3 regions of the Streptomyces sp. NPDC088147 genome follow, and region 1 is predicted to be linked to each of the others. Evidence: riboswitches for the same ligand, from Rfam matches in the RefSeq annotation. Region 1 holds a riboswitch; each other region holds the start of a gene.
The links. Region 1 has a riboswitch for cyclic di-AMP ahead of ACIOGX_RS17325 (LysM peptidoglycan-binding domain-containing protein). Riboswitches for the same ligand answer to the same signal wherever they lie in the genome.

Region 1 (5,314 bases):
GTCGTCGTCCTCGCGGTGGAGGCGACGGGCGCGGCGCAGATCGCGAACGGCTGGCTGCCCTCGGTGCCGCAGTGGGCGTGGGTGCTGGTCTTCATGGTGTTCTTCACCGGCACGAACCTCGCGGCCGTGAAGAACTTCGGCGAGTTCGAGTTCTGGTTCGCGGCCCTGAAGGTGTTCGCGATCGTCGCGTTCCTGGTGCTCGGGCTGCTGGCGGTCTTCGGCCTGCTGCCCGACACCGACCCCGTCGGCTTCACCCACCTCGCCGGGCAGGACGGCTTCCTGCCCGGCGGCTGGCAGGGCGTCATCTCGGGCGTGCTCGCCGTCGTCTTCGCCTTCGGTGGCCTGGAGGTGGTCACGATCGCGGCGGCGGAGTCCGACGACCCGGTGCGTTCGGTGTCCCGGGCGGTGCGCAGCGCGGTGTTCCGGATCCTGTTCTTCTACGTCGGTTCGATGCTGGTCATCGTGACGGTGCTGCCTTGGACGGCGCAGCGGGCCGGACTGAGCCCGTATGTCACCGTCCTCGACGCCATCGGTGTCCCGTCCGCCGCGCAGATCATGAACATCGTGGTGTTCGTGGCCCTGCTGTCGGCGCTCAACGCCAACCTCTACGGATCGTCCCGGATGGTCTTCTCGCTGGCCGAACGGGGTGAGGCGCCGACGTCCCTGCTGAAGGTGAGCGGCGGCGGTGTGCCCCGACGGGCGGTCCTCGCGTCCGTGGCCTTCGGCTTCGTGTCGGTGCTGCTCAATCTCCGATGGCCCGACTCGGTCTTCCTGTACATGCTCAACGCGGTCGGCGCGGTGCTTCTCTTCGTCTGGGCCCTGATCGCGGTGTCGCAGCTGCGGCTGCGGCGCCGTATCGAGCGGGAGGCACCGGAGCGGCTGGTGCTGAGGATGTGGCTCTTCCCCGGGCTGACCTGGGCCACGCTCGCCGCGATGGCGGTCGTCTTCGGCCTGATGCTGACGAATGACGCGGCGCGCCCGCAGCTGCTGTGGTCCCTGGGCGCGACGGCGCTCGTGCTGGCGGCGGCGGGGGTACGGGAGCTGCGCGCGCGGCGCGCCTGACCCGGGAGACGCGGGGACGCGGGACACGGGGACGGACGGGGAGACGCGCGAACGCCGGCAGGCCGGACAGGCCCTGAGGGCTGTCCGGCCTGCCGCGACGGGTGTGAGGGCCTGTCAGTAGGGGCCGTTCACGTTGTCGATCGAGCCGTACCGGTCGGCCGCGTAGTTGCTCGCGGCGGTGATGTTGGCGACCGGGTCGTAGCTGTCCGTCGACGTACCGGGCACGTGGTAGGCCTGGAACGTGGGGTCGATGACCTGAAGCAGGCCCTTGGACGGGGTGCCGGCGGCCGCGTTGGAGTCCCAGTTGTTGATGGCGGCCGGGTTGCCCGAGGACTCGCGCATGATGTTGCGGTAGATGCCCTCGTAGGAGCCGGGGATGCCGTGCTGCGCCATGACGTCCAGCGACTCCCGGATCCAGCCGTCCAGGTCGTCGGTGTACGTCTGCGCGGTCGTCTGGGTGGCGGCGCCGGTGTCGGCCGAGGCGGTCTCGTCCGTGGTGGCGGTCTCGTCGGCCGGGGCGGTCTCGTCGGCGGTGGCGCTCTCGTCGGCCGTGGAGTCGGCGGTGGAGTCGGCCGGGGCCTCCGACGCGGACTCCGTTCCCAGCGTCAGCGTGAGACCGGGGTGGATCAGCGACGGGTTGCCGCCGATGGCGTCGCGGTTGTCCTCGTACAGCTTCTGCCAGCCGCCGCTGATCGAGTACGCGTCCGCGATCTTGGACAGCGAGTCCCCCCAGACCACGGAGTAGGTCGCCGGGATGTCCGTCTGAACGGCGGCGGCCGGAGCCATGGGCAGCTTGGCGGTGGCGGCGGTGTGCGCCGGGGCCGCTTCCGCGGTGGTCGCGGCCAGCAGGGGGAAGGCGAGTACGGCACCGCCCGTGCCCGCGGTGACGAGGCCTCTGGCGACGGGGTTGTTCTTGGGACGACGGTGCTTAGCCTTTGAGGCCATGACGAATTCCTCTCCTCCGCCTGCGAGGTGAGCTGTCGGGTTCGGGCTGGAGATGCCCGGCCGCGTGCTGATCGCGGCTTCACCCCAAGCCGGTCCGGAGTACGGATCGGCGACTTACCTGGGTCCCCCGCTCCTGCCGTACGTGGGTGGGTGTGGGTTTCCGGATGGCGGCAGGATTAGGCGTTCCATCCGGAGTGACGAGAACGTAAGCGAGGACGACCGGGCGAAACAAGCCCTGAATTCACAACGGAATCCAATTCACGATTCCGACCCCGAAAGATCTCGTTACCCACCCGATACCGGGGCTCTCAACTCGCCTTCCCTGCGGACGAAATGAACGACGAGACGGCCCTCGCGACCCGGCACTTACGTGACACACATCACGCCCATGACGGAAATGTCCAGCTCAGGGCACCCCCCAGAGAGGAGAAAGTCGCATGAAAGACACCGAAATGGACTTCGGGAAGAACGGAGATAAATCGCCCATAAAGGAACGTTGCGCCACGCCCGGTCCGACCCCGGCACTCGGGCCCACAACCGGAAAGGCGCGCACCCCCGCAGGGCGCCGTATCGCACATGATCACGTAATACGGAAGCCGCCTCGTACGGTCCCTCACGGACCCCGGCGGATCCCATGCGATCCGCTTCGCTCGGCCATTGAACCGCTCAACGCCATGGAATTGGTGGAGCCTTGAGCCTTTCTGACTCTCTATCGCTTCCGGAAAATGGCGGGCCACGCACCGGCTCCGCGACGGACTTTCACCGGGGAACGGGCTGAATTCATCGAATCCCCTTTATTCAGAAGGCAGTTCACAGCGACCGTGGCGCGTACGGGACGTATTCGGTGCCGCGTACCCAACTCGCTTGGCCGGCGCGCCGGTTCGGGGGATCGGCCCGTCGGTACGGGGCGAGCCGGGTCTCGTCGACACCGTCCGCCGCCCGCGGAGCGGGGTCATACGCAAGCACCGCAGCGACAGGATGTCGCTGCGGTGCGTGGGATCGTGAGTGGGAAGGTCTCCTAGGGCGTGTCTGGCGCCGACGTCGGCCAGTCCGCCCGGCCCGCCGCGGTGAAGCCGAGGAGTTCGCGGCTGCGGGTGGTGTCGAACAGCGACGCGTGTCCGTCCAGCGCGCCCCGGATCTCGCTGGTGGGGTGGTACGCCTCCAGCAGCTCGCGGGTGGGCTCCAGCGCCGCGCTGTCGGGCGCGGCCACGTTGACGACATGGTGGCCCGTGAGGTCGGCCGTCAGGGCGGCCCGTACGGCTCGGGCGGCGTCCGGCGTGTGCAGCCAGCCCCACAGTTCGCGGCGGTTGGGCGCGGGGTCGCCGTGCACCTCGGCCAGCCGCTCCCGCAGCCGGTCGCCCGCCCCGACGAACGGGAACCGCAGCATGACCGTGGCCGTGCCGTAGCGCCGGGTCGTGAACTCCGCCGCCTTCTCCGACATGACCTTGGACAGTCCGTAGGAGTCGACGGTGAGGTCCGGGTGGTCCTCGTCGACGGGGACGTACACCGGGTGCAGGTCCCGGTCGGCCCACGCGATACCGACGGCCGCCGCGCTGGAGGCGCCGACCACGCGCGGCACCCCGAGCCGGCCCGCCTCCTGGAACACCAGGTAGGCGGCGAGCACGTTGGCGCGCAGTGTCTCCTCCTCCGACACGATGCCGGGCGCCGGGTACGCGGCGAGATGGACGACCCCGGCGAACACACCGTCCTCCCCCGCCGCCTCCCGGGCGGCCGCGAAGCTCTCCGTGACGGTCTGCGCCTCGCCGAGGTCGCCGGTGACGAACCGGACACAGCCGTCCTCGCCGTCGCCCCGCTCCAGGTCGGCGCCCACGACGCGGAAGCCCGCGCCGATGAGGTCGGCCACGACGGCCCGGCCAATCCCGCCGGCCGCGCCGGTCACCAGTACCGTCCGGCCGTCGCTCTCCCCTGCTGTCCGCCCGCTCATCCCTTGACCGCTCCCATCAGTCCGTTGACGAAGTAACGCTGGGCGCACAGGAACAGGACGATCACCGGGACCACCATGATCAGAGCCGCCGCCATCAGCGAGTTGTACTGCACGACGCTCTGCGACTGCATCGCCTGGAGCGCGATCGGCAGGGTGTACGTGTGCGGGTCGTTCAGCGAGATCCGGGTGAGCTGATACTCGTTCCAGGTCGGGATCGCCGTGAGCAGCGCGATGGTGATGACGGCGGGCCTGGCCAGCGGCAGATAGATACGGCTGAAGATCCGCAGCTCTCCCGCGCCGTCCATGCGCGCCGCCTCGCGCAGCTCCCCCGGTACCGATCTGAACGCGTTGGTCAGCATCAGGATCGCCAGCGGGGCGCTGCCGTTGACGAACGGCAGGATCAGGCCCCAGTGCGTGCCGAGGATGTCGAGCTTGCTCTCCAGCAGCACGATCGGCAGCAGTGTCACCACTCCGGGCACGAAGAGCAGCACGAGGAACAGCCGGTACAGCCACTTCTTGCCGGGGAACGCCAGCACGGAGAAGGCGTACGAGGCGGCCGAGTAGACCACCACGACCAGCACGGTCGTCAGGACGGTGACCTTGACGCTGTTGAGGAAGTAGTCGAAGAAGTCGAGCTTGTTCCAGGTGTCGGCGAAGGTACGGAGGGTCGGGTCGTGCGGTATGAGATGACCGCCCTCCTGCACCTCCTTGTTGGTCTTGAAGGCCGCCGAGACCATCCACAGGAAGGGATAGACGCTGACCGCCGCGTAGGCGGCGAGCACGATCCCGACGAGGGCACGGACGGCGGTCCTGCCGACGGGCCTGCGTCCGCCGGTCCGCGGCACGGTCCGGTCCTGGACGCGGATGCCCGCCCGCCGCGGTGGGGAAAGCGTTTCGCCGCTCATCCCATCCTCCTCATCACCCGCTGGTTGATGAAGGCGACGACGAGGGCCGCCAGGAACAGGAGCCAGCCCAGGGCGCTGGCGAGACCCAGCGTCGGGGACAGCTCGGAGAGGAAGGCGAGCCGGTAGGTCTCCAGCCCCAGGACGCTCGTGGAGTCGCCCGGACCGCCGTTCGTCATGATCAGGAAGGACTGGAAGCCCTGGAGGGAGTCGCGCACGTTGAGCAGGAGCACGACGACGGTGATGGGCTTCATGAGCGGCCACACGACGGTCGTGGTGGAGCGCAGCCAGCCGGCGCCGTCGATCTGCGCGGCCTCCAGCAGGGAGCTGTCCAGCGACTGGAGTCCGGTCAGATACAGCAGCATCGCGACCGGCACGGCCGACCAGACCATGACGACGATCATCGTGGCCAGCGCGGTGTCCGGGTTGCCGAGCCAGCCCTGCGGCTGCTGGAGCGAGC
Region 2 (5,314 bases), on a different contig from region 1:
CGGGCCCGCCCACCTCGCGGCGCAGAACGGCCTCGTCCAGCACGGCGTGCAGCTCCAGGGGTATGCCGGCGCGCAGCACCTCCTGGCGGGCGAGCCGCACCTCGACCAGGGAGTCGACCGTCGTGGCGGGCAGTCCGCCGAGCGCGGCACGGGTCACGGCACGGGCGTACGCGGGGGTCTGGAGCAGGCCGGGGACCACGGAGGTCTCCAGTGTGCGCGCGGTGCGGGCCTGGGACTCCAGGCTGATGAAGTCCCGGTACTGTGGCGGGATCACGCCGCCGTACGCCATCCACCACCCCTGTCCGCTGCTGGTGGTCCCCGCCAAGGCGCCCAGCAGCAGCCGTTGTTGTGCGTCGGTGACGCCGAACGCGTCGAGCAGTCCGGCCAGATCCTCGTCCTTCACCCCGCTGACGCCCGTCTCGAGCCGGCTGACCTTCGACTGGTGCCAGCCGAGCAGCCGCGCGGTCTCACCGCTCGTCAGTCCCGCGCTCTGCCGCAGCTTGCGCAATTCCTCGCCGAGCCTGCGCCGGCGCACCGCTGGAATATGCCGCATGAATGATTGCCTCCCCGCCCTGTGTTCGTCGCGCCCTCGGGCGCCGCGGCGGAGAAGATATCTTTCCGGCGCCCAAATACGGTCTCGCGTTGCAGAGTTCACCGCTTTGAGCGACAGATATATGCAGATCTCGGTGGATCGGCCCTGGGAACGGCACGATCAGTGGGAGGCTGGCGCGAAGCACGGTCCGAGGCCGTCCGCGCAGTCATTCGCTCTGTGCCGGAGCCAGGCCCGGCGGGAAAGGGACGGCGTCGCCATGGCAGACCACCAGGAAGCATCCATCACCCTGCCGAGCGATCCCGCCTCGGTCACCGCGGCGCGAAGATACGTCGTGGACCTGCTGGCCGAGTGGGGGCTGCCGGTGCGGGAGGACATGGCCGAGACGGTCCGGCTGATCGTCTCGGAACTGGCCACCAACGCGGTACAGCACACCTTCGGGCAGTCACCCACGTTCACCGTGGAGGTCAGCCTCGAACGTGACGAGCAGCTGCGCGTCGGAGTCACCGACAGCCATCCGCGCTGGCCGCAACGGCTGCCCGCGGCCGTTCAGCAGGACAACGGCCGCGGCATGGTGATCGTCCGCTCGCTCACCGCCGAGCAGGGGGGACAGCTCTCCGTCACCCCGACCGCGGAGGGGGGCAAGACGGTCTGGATCGTCCTGCCATGGACGGTCCCGGTGGCGGCCGACGTGAGCTGAGCCGGTCGGCCGGTGCCCCCGGTCCCGGGCCGTCCCCGCCGGAGCGGGGACGGCCCCCTCCGACGCGTCCGGGGGCGGTGATGGCGAGAGGGCCGGTGCCGGCGGCCGGGGTCAGTTCACCCGGCCGTACAGGACGCTCCGGGACCAGATCCGCTCCAGCCGCACCAGTGACCCGGTCTTGGGCGAGTGCCAGATCCTTCCCCTGCCGGCGTAGATGCCGACGTGGTAGACGCTGTTGCCCCAGTGGAAGAACACCAGGTCCCCCTTGCGTCGTTGGGAGGGCGAGATATGGCGGGACGAGTTGTACTGCTGCTGGGCGGTACGGGGGAGCTTCTTGCCGGCCTTCTTGAACGAGTAGAGCGTCAGCCCGGAGCAGTCGAAGCGGTGGGGCCCCGTGGCTCCCCACCGGTACGGAGAGCCCTTCTTCGAGGCGGCGATCTTGAGGGCGTTGACCGCGCGCGTGGCGGCCTCGGCCTCGGACGTGGCGCCGGGCACGAGCATCGTGCCGCCGAGCGCGGCGAGTGTGAGGACCGAAACCGCACCGGTCCTGGACAGCAGAGACGGGACATTCGTCTGCGCGGTCATGCGCAACCCTTCGTCAGCCGCCTGTGAAGGATGACCTGTCGGGTTCGGGCTGGCGAAGTTGCCCGGCCGCTCTCACGACTTCACCCCGAGGGACGACCACACCGGGCGTCGTCCCGTTCTGCCTGGGTCCTCCACTCCTGCCGATCCACTCCTGTCGACCAGGCATCCGGTGCGGCGGCAGGACTCGGCGTCCGCCCGGACCGCCCCGCCGCGGTGGCGGGGGCTTGTCGTCCCACGGATCTTGACGCAGGAACAGGTGGATATCCGAGACGAAACGACGATATGTGAAGTTCATCACGGATGCCCCAAAGGGGTGGTGAAGGGGTGTGTCACGCCGACGGCATGAGCCCCGACGAGGGCCGTACCTGCAAGGGAGTTCGGGGCGCCTGGACGATCCGGTCGCATCGCGCAACTCGGGACCCCGTACTCGTCCGGACGGTTCATACGCCGAACGTGCGAGTCGTTCCCGTATGGGCGGCGTCCATACGGGAACGACTCGCCGTGCCGGCGCGGGCGTTCACCGCCCGCCGAAGGGGTCGCGCGGCGTGTCGAGGGACGCCTCGCGGTTCCGGATGACGTGATCGAGCAGTCCGTACGCCTTGGCGGCCGGCGCGTCGAGGATCGTGTCGCGCTCGATGTCCTCGGTGATCCGCTCGGTGCTCTGCCCGGTGTGACGCACCAGCATGGACGTGAGCAGCGACCGCAGTCGGAGCATCTCCCGCGCGTGGATCTCCAGGTCGGACGGCCGGCCCTGGACCGGCTCCTCGATGGCGGGCTGCCGGAGGAGGAGCCGCGCGCCGGGCAGCGCCAGCCGCTTGCCCGGTGCCCCCGCGGCCAGCAGTACGGCGGCGGTCGACACCGCCTGCCCGAGGCAGACGGTCTCCACGTCGCAGGTCACGATCCGCATCGTGTCGTAGATCGCGGACATGGCGCTGATCGACCCGCCCGGGGAGTTGATGTAGAGCGAGATGTCCCGGTCGGGCGCCGCGTATTCGAGGTGGATGAGCTGCGCGATCACATCGTTGGCCGCGGTGTCGTCGACCGGCGTGCCGAGGAAGATGATCCGCCCTTCGAGGAGCTTCGAGTACGGGTCGAGGGTGCGGGTCCCGTTGCTCGTCCGCTCGGTGAACTCGGGCAGGACGTAGCGGGCTGACGGACGGTTCATGGCGTGCCTCTCCTCGTACGCGCGTCTCGCGGTTCTCGCGGGCTCTGTGAAAAATGTACAGGACGTACAGAAAATGAGATGCGGGGTAGGCCGGGGAATCCGGAGCAAGAGGCGTTCGCCGTGGGCGCGTTCGGTCGAATGGAGCAGACAGGAAGCGATTCTGCGGGTGTACTCTCCGCGCCTCGCCCGCTCCGGCGGTTCGCCGGTGGTGGCGTGGCGCTACACCTCGGGCATGGACGATCCTTTTGCTTTCAGCCCGTTGCGGACGCCCCGGTCGGGGTCGCCCCGCTCGGATGGGCCCCGCTCGGATACGCCCCGGTCAGGTGGGCGACGGCGGGACGGTGAGACCCCGGGCACGGTGGAGCACGGCGGCGGCGTACGGCCGTCTTCGGAACCCGCTCAGAGATCCGCGCAGACGCCTGAGCGCCTGGTCGGCGGGGGCCGACCGCAGACTCGGGTAGTGGTCGAGGAAGACGTGCCACTGGACACAGGACTCCTCAAGGTGACCCAGGGTCAGGAGCGTGTCGGCGAGCCGCGCCCGGGTGAGGGCACTTGATCTGTGGCGGTCCTCGGCGCGGGCCTCGGCCGCGCCGGCGAAGAGCCGCGTCGCTCCCGCGGTGTCCCCCAGGGCGATCAGCGTCCTGCCGTGCTGGTAGTCGAGTCCGGGCCGGGGGTAGTGGGTGAACGGTCCGGGCAGGCCGGTCGCGCGGTCGTGCTGCGTCTCCGCCGCCGTGAGATCTCTGACGGCCTCGCGGCGGCGCTGCGCGCGGGCGTGGGTGAGTGCGCGCTGACTCAGGACGAAGGCCCGGAGGGCCGGGTCGGCGCGCCGGCCGGCGGTGTCGACGGCCGCGTCGGCGAGATCTCCGGCGTGCTCCTCGAACCCGAGGTACAGGGCCTGGGTGCTCATGGCGCGCAGGGTGGTCGCGAAGAGGCCGCGGTCGTCGGCTTCGCGGGCGAGCCCCAGGGCCGCGGTGAAGTAACGCTGGGCCAGGCTCGGATGGGCCGCGTCCATGCTCATACGGGCCAGCAGATGGGTGAGTTGCCCCGCACCGCTCAACAACTCCCGGCGCAGGGAGGGGCGGGCGGGAGCGGCCAGGAGACGGCTTGTGTCGTCGGTCAGGTAGGCGGTCAGGGCGGTGCGCGCGTGGGCTCCGCCGTGACGTTCCATCAGATCCGCGAAGACATGGACCATCCAGCGCAGGCGCTGGACGTCGGCCGGGGTGGCCCGGGGGCCCGTGACGCGTGCCGGCGGCGGGACGGCGGGCCGCTCGGGGCTCCAGAAGGTCGCGCTGGTGGCCCCCAGGTCATAGGCGGAGCCGGTGAGGACGGCCCGGCGCGCGGGGTCGGTGTCGGCGTGCGTCAGGGCGGCCAGCCGGTCCAGGGCGGTGCCCGGCATGTCCTGGTCGGCCAGGAGCGGATCCTCGGTCGCCTGCGGGCCCTGCGCGAGGCCGGTCTCCAGCGTCGTGACGAGCCGTCCGCAGCGGCGGCTGAACGCCGAGGCGACCAGGTCGGGTATGGGAGGCCGGGGGCGGGATCCGGTCAGCCAGTGGGCGACCGAGGTGCGGTCGTAGCGCAGGCGCAGGCCCTGAGCCGCGCCCAGATCGTTGACGCTCCGGGCCAGTTCCGCCGGATTCCAGCGGGCCTCGTTGAGCAGCCGGGCAAGGTGTCGGTTGGGCTGATGGCGGGCCACGGCCCCCTGGTCTCCTCAGGACGTGCCCGGTGCGCCTCGTTCGATTCCGTCGCATGCGCGATGGCACAAGCGTTCAACGCGTGCACGCATCGATCACGGCGGACCGCGCTTGGGGGCGGGCCGATGGGTAACTGTTGGAGATATTCCCGGTCTCGCGGCGTTTCATCCCGATCCCGGTGCCTGGGACGAGTATGGCCCGATTCCTCTCCGCACCCTCCCCGAGGAGGCCCGATGGCAGCCACCGCTGTGCCCGCGACCCACACGGAAAGAGAGCCTTCGATGACGCAATTCGATGAACTGGCCGAGATCTACGACGACTTCTCGCGGCTGCCGTTCCGCCGCGACCTCGAATTCCCCAGTGTGTTCGGGCTGCTGGGCGACCTCTCGCGGCTCAAGGTCCTGGACCTCGGCTGCGGCAGCGGCGTCTACAGCCGGGCGCTGGCACGGAGCGGCGCCGCGCTGGTCGTGGGGCTCGACGAGTCCGGCGGCATGATCGACCACGCCCGCGCGCAGGAGGCCGCGGAGCCCCTGGGCGTCCGCTATGCCGACGGTGACCTGCCGGATGGACTGGAGGGCGGCTTCGACCTCGTCCTCGGCGTGTACGTCCTCCCGTACGCCACCACG
Region 3 (5,314 bases), on a different contig from region 1:
ATCCTCTTCGCCGGTTTCGAGACGACCGTGAACCTCATCGGCAACGGCATGTTCGCGCTGCTGCGCCACCCCGAGCAGCGCGCGCTGCTCCAGCGCTCGCTCGGAGCGGGGGAGACCGGTCTGCTCGCGACGGGGGTCGAGGAGCTGCTCCGGTACGACGGTCCCGTGGAGCTGGCGACCTGGCGCTTCGCGACCGAGCCGCTGACGCTCGGCGGGCAGCGGATCGCGACGGGCGATCCGGTGCTGGTCGTCCTGGCCGCCGCCGACCGTGACCCCGAGCGCTTCACGGATCCGGACACGCTCGACCTCTCCCGGCGTGACAATCAGCACCTGGGCTACGGACACGGCATCCACTACTGCCTCGGCGCGCCGCTCGCCCGGGTGGAGGGGCAGACGGCGCTCGCCACCCTGCTGACCCGGCTGCCCGATGTGCGGCTTGCGGGAGATCCTGCCGATTTGCGGTGGCGTGGAGGGCTCATCATGCGTGGATTGCGCACGCTTCCGGTGCAGTTCACGCCATTGTCCGACTGAAGGTTTACTGACGACCCGTCAAGACTGTGACTTTCACGTGATCTCCGCTGCATCGACTTGTGACAGCAGTTCGAGTACCGCTACGTTCTCGAAAACTCAGCCGCCACACGCAGTAGTCGAAACATCAGTCACACGGAAGGCAATCGCATGCGCTCCGGGAACGGCCGACACCGTCGACCTCGCCAGGCCCCCGCTCTGATCGTCGCGGCAGGGGTGACCGGCTCCGCGATCGCCATTCCGCTGCTCGGCGCCACGGGTGCCGGCGCGGCGGACGCCTCCACCTGGGACCGCGTCGCCGAGTGCGAGAGCGGCGGCATGTGGAGCGCCGACCTCAAGAACGGCTACTACGGCGGACTCCAGATCTCCCAGGAGACCTGGGACGACTTCGGCGGCGCGGAGTACGCGGCCAGCGCCGACCTCGCCAGCAGATCGCAGCAGATCGCGATAGCCGAGAAGATCCTCGACGCGCAGGGGCCGAAGGCGTGGGCCAGCTGCGCCGCGATCTCGGGGCTGACGGCGGGCAGCGCCGCGCCGGGCGTGGACCCCGGTACGACGCCCGAGGCGGAACGGGGGACGACACCCGAGTCGTCCGGGACCCCCAAGCCCTCCGAGACGTCAGGGAAGACCGAGACGTCCAAGCCGTCCAAGCCTTCCGGGTCCTCCGACGCGTCCGAGACGTCCGGGGCGTCAGGGAAGGCCGGGGACGCCGACGCGCCCTCGGACAGCTCCGCGTCCACCCCGGACGGGACCGCGCCCGACGACGCGACCCCCGCCCCCTCCGAGTCCTCCGGCGCCTCCGGCTCCGCCGATGACGCGGAGGCCGACGACGCCGCCAAGGGCAAGCACCGTGGCGACGCCGCCCCGGAGGATTCCGTACCGGGCAATTCGGGTGAAGAGCGTGAATCCGGCCGACATGCCTCGCGAGGTGACGGATCGGCACGTCACGCGGGCGGCGCGACGGACGGAACGGAAGGCGCGGACGCGGCGGAGGGCGAGTACACCGTCCGCGTGGGCGACTGCCTTTGGCTCATCGCCGACGAGCGCGAGGTGCCCGGCGGGTGGTCCGCGCTCTACGAGGCGAACAAGGACACCGTCGGCGCCGACCCCGACCTGATCCTTCCTGGCCAGACCCTTGATCTCGGCGTGAAGTAGAGGCAGTTAGAGACCCTATGTCCACTTCTGCGAAAGTGAGACAAGGGTCTCTTTGCCGCAACTGGGGTCTTTTGGCCCGCCGGTTGGGCCGCTTCCTCTCCCACCTGCGTAAATGAGATCGCTCCAGGGGGAGGTAAGGGCGATTTTTCCTTGATGTGCATCTTTGAACAACGGGCAGACCTGTGATTACGGTCTGAACCGCTCGCACCGCGGGCCCCGTCGACCGTCACGCCGAATCCTGCCGTCGGTCGGGGGGAGTAACCGACGCGTCAAGCGCCGTAGGCAGGAGCGGGGGACCCAAAGGTTCGCGCCGGGCTCCGGCCGTCGAGAGACGGCCGAGGACCGGCTTGGGGTGAAGCCTTGTGCGCCAGAGCACAAGGCCGGGCAACTCACTTGGCCCGAACCCGACAGCTGACCTCGTAGGCGTCGGTGAGGAGATGTTCCATGCTGCTGCGTTCCAGCAAGGCCAAGCACCGCCGCCCGTCGAAGGCCGTCCGCTACGCCACGCTCGCCGGCGTCACCGGTGCCGCCGTCGCCGCCCCGCTGATCGGTGCGACCTCGGCCACCGCCGCGACCGCCTCCGAGTGGGACAAGGTCGCGCAGTGCGAGTCCGGGGGCAACTGGTCCATCAACACCCAAAACGGCTTCTACGGCGGCCTCCAGTTCACGCCGTCCACCTGGGCCGCCTACGGCGGTACCGCGTACGCCCCCCGCGCCGACCAGGCCAGCAAGTCCCAGCAGATAGCCGTCGCCGAGAAGGTCCTCGCGGGCCAGGGCAAGGGCGCGTGGCCGAACTGCGGCGTGGGCCTGTCCAACGCCGCGTACGACGGCGGCTCGGCCACCGAGAACACCCAGCAGCAGTCGCAGCCGAAGCAGCGGAGCCAGCCGAAGCAGCAGTCGCAGCCGACGCAGCAGTCGCAGCGGGAGACCACGGAGAGCACGCGCGACGCGGCCCAGCCGGCCTCGCGCGGCGAGAGCCGTCCCGCCACGATCAAGAAGGGTGACGGCGAGTACAAGGTCGCGTCCGGCGACACCCTCTCCAAGATCGCCAAGGCCGAGGACGTCAAGGGTGGCTGGAAGAAGCTGTTCGACCTGAACAAGGACATCGTCAGCGACGCCGACGTGATCTACCCGGGCCAGCAGCTCCACCTGAGCTGACCTCCGGGCCCCGGGCCCCGGGCCCTCCGGACCCTCCGGGCCCCCGGGCCCCGGGCCCCGGACCTTCCGGGACCCGGGCCCCGGGCCCCGGACCTTCCGGGACCCGGACCCCGGGCCCCGGACCCCGGGCCCCGGACCTCCGAACCTCCGGACCCCGGGCCCCTGGCCCCACCCGAGACCACCCCGGCCGGGCGCGTAATCCCCCGTACGCGCCGGGCCGGGGTTTCCCGCTGAGGCCCGCCCGCGCGCGGACCGCGGCGGACGCGGCCCCGGCGATGGCGGCCCACGACTCCCGCGGTGCGGGATTCGGGCCTCATTTCGTCTTAGGTGGCGGGCACCGGCCGACCGATGACCCCGCGGCGGTTAGGCTCTTGCCGCAAGGCCAATGAGACCCTGCACTCCAAGCGTCACATCCCAGAAGGAGATGCTCGTGCCGTCCATCGACGTCGTCGTAGCCCGGGAAATCCTCGACTCCCGAGGCAACCCCACGGTCGAGGTCGAGGTCGGCCTCGACGACGGCAGCACGGGTCGTGCTGCTGTCCCCTCCGGTGCCTCCACCGGTGCGTTCGAGGCCCTTGAGCTCCGCGACGGTGACCAGAACCGCTACCAGGGCAAGGGTGTCGAGAAGGCCGTCCTCGCCGTCATCGAGCAGATCGGCCCGGAGCTGGTCGGGTACGACGCCACCGAGCAGCGCCTGATCGACCAGGCCATGTTCGACCTGGACGCCACCCCGGACAAGTCGTCGCTCGGCGCCAACGCCATCCTCGGCGTCTCCCTCGCCGTCGCGCACGCCGCCTCCGAGGCCTCGGACCTCCCGCTCTTCCGCTACCTCGGCGGCCCGAACGCGCACCTGCTGCCCGTTCCGATGATGAACATCCTGAACGGCGGCTCGCACGCCGACTCCAATGTCGACATCCAGGAATTCATGATCGCCCCGATCGGCGCGGAGTCCTTCTCCGAGGCCCTGCGCTGGGGTGCCGAGGTCTACCACACGCTCAAGAAGGTCCTGAAGCAGAAGGGCCTCTCCACCGGCCTCGGCGACGAGGGCGGCTTCGCGCCGAACCTGGAGTCCAACCGCGCCGCGCTCGACCTCATCCTCGAAGCGATCAAGGAGGCCGGTTACGTCCCCGGCCGCGACATCGCGCTCGCGCTCGACGTCGCCGCGTCCGAGTTCTACAAGGACGGTTCGTACGAGTTCGAGGGCAAGTCCCGCTCGGCCGCCGAGCTGACCGAGTACTACGAGGAGCTCGTCGCCGCGTACCCGCTCGTCTCCATCGAGGACCCGCTCTTCGAGGACGACTGGGCCGGCTGGAAGGTCCTCACGGACAAGCTCGGCTCCAAGGTCCAGATCGTCGGCGACGACCTGTTCGTCACCAACCCGGAGCGCCTCGCCCGCGGTATCGAGGAGGGCTCGGCCAACGCCCTGCTCGTCAAGGTCAACCAGATCGGTTCGCTGACCGAGACCCTGGACGCCGTCGAGCTGGCCCAGCGCAACGGCTTCAAGTGCATGATGTCCCACCGCTCCGGTGAGACCGAGGACGTCACCATCGCCGACCTCGCCGTCGCCACCAACTGCGGCCAGATCAAGACCGGCGCCCCGGCCCGCTCCGAGCGCGTCGCCAAGTACAACCAGCTGCTGCGCATCGAGGAGATCCTCGACGACGCGGCGGTGTACGCGGGCCGCAGCGCGTTCCCGCGGTTCCGTTCCGCCTGATCCTGAACCTGTGGATATGAGGGCGAGGGGCGGCTCCGCCCGTCGTCCGTACGTCCCCGGTCGCGGTCCCGTACCGTGTCCGGGGACGTACGTACAACAGGGGACGTAACAGGGGAGGCGAGCCATGGCCGGGAACCGGGACCGGTTCTCCACCGCGACCAGGCTGCGACTGCTCGGCGAGCAGACGGCCGCCCGGGTCTACCGCTCGCAGAACCGCAGGCAGGACCGCCGCTCCCGGCTCACCGGCCGGGCCGCCTTCCTCGCCCTGGTCGTGTGCACACTGGTGGTGGCGCTCGCGTATCCGATGCGGCAGTACGTGTCGCAGCGGAACGAGATCGCCGACCAGGAGCGGCTGGCCCGCGAGGCGAAGCAGCGGGTCGAGGAGCTGCGCGACGAGAAGGCGCGGCTCCAGGACGACGCGTATATCCAGCGGCTGGCCCGGCAGCATCTGCATTACGTGATGCCGGGGGAGACCGGCTACACCGTGATCGACCCGGACGTTCGCGAGCAGCGCCGCGAGGAGCGGGGGGCGACGGACCGCCCCTGGTACTCGAACGTGCTGGACGGCGTGGACAACGCGGACCGCCAGGACAGATAGCCGACGGCGGCCGGGCAGCACAGAACACCGTCAGATCATCCGAGAATCACCCGAGAACCGCGGAACACCCGAGAACCGCGGAACACCCGAGAACCGCGGAACACCCGAGAACCGCAGAACATACATAGGCAGGCATGGACACGCCCCCTCCGCAGACCGCA

Region 2: it holds a riboswitch for cyclic di-AMP, as region 1 does, so the genes downstream of both, ACIOGX_RS33285 (C40 family peptidase) here and ACIOGX_RS17325 (LysM peptidoglycan-binding domain-containing protein) in region 1, are expected to answer to the same signal.
Region 3: it holds a riboswitch for cyclic di-AMP, as region 1 does, so the genes downstream of both, ACIOGX_RS18565 (transglycosylase family protein) here and ACIOGX_RS17325 (LysM peptidoglycan-binding domain-containing protein) in region 1, are expected to answer to the same signal.

Annotation. Positions count from the first base shown of each region.
Region 1 is NZ_JBIUSY010000004.1:513,174-518,487, forward strand. It holds gene ACIOGX_RS17320 (amino acid permease) at 1-1,062, shown strand, start outside; gene ACIOGX_RS17325 (LysM peptidoglycan-binding domain-containing protein) at 1,177-2,007, opposite strand; cyclic di-AMP (ydaO/yuaA leader) riboswitch at 2,012-2,200, opposite strand; gene ACIOGX_RS17330 (NAD(P)-dependent oxidoreductase) at 3,026-3,952, opposite strand; gene ACIOGX_RS17335 (carbohydrate ABC transporter permease) at 3,949-4,857, opposite strand; gene ACIOGX_RS17340 (carbohydrate ABC transporter permease) at 4,854-5,314, opposite strand, start outside.
Region 2 is NZ_JBIUSY010000011.1:81,299-86,612, forward strand. It holds gene ACIOGX_RS33275 (helix-turn-helix transcriptional regulator) at 1-553, opposite strand, end outside; gene ACIOGX_RS33280 (ATP-binding protein) at 810-1,250, shown strand; gene ACIOGX_RS33285 (C40 family peptidase) at 1,362-1,835, opposite strand; cyclic di-AMP (ydaO/yuaA leader) riboswitch at 1,839-2,035, opposite strand; gene ACIOGX_RS33290 (ATP-dependent Clp protease proteolytic subunit) at 2,353-3,000, opposite strand; gene ACIOGX_RS33295 (hypothetical protein) at 3,320-4,690, opposite strand; gene ACIOGX_RS33300 (class I SAM-dependent methyltransferase) at 4,970-5,314, shown strand, end outside.
Region 3 is NZ_JBIUSY010000005.1:105,418-110,731, reverse strand. It holds gene ACIOGX_RS18575 (cytochrome P450) at 1-531, shown strand, start outside; gene ACIOGX_RS18570 (transglycosylase family protein) at 745-1,683, shown strand; cyclic di-AMP (ydaO/yuaA leader) riboswitch at 1,948-2,124, shown strand; gene ACIOGX_RS18565 (transglycosylase family protein) at 2,134-2,841, shown strand; gene eno (phosphopyruvate hydratase) at 3,266-4,555, shown strand; gene ACIOGX_RS18555 (septum formation initiator family protein) at 4,680-5,153, shown strand; gene ACIOGX_RS18550 (DUF501 domain-containing protein) at 5,288-5,314, shown strand, end outside.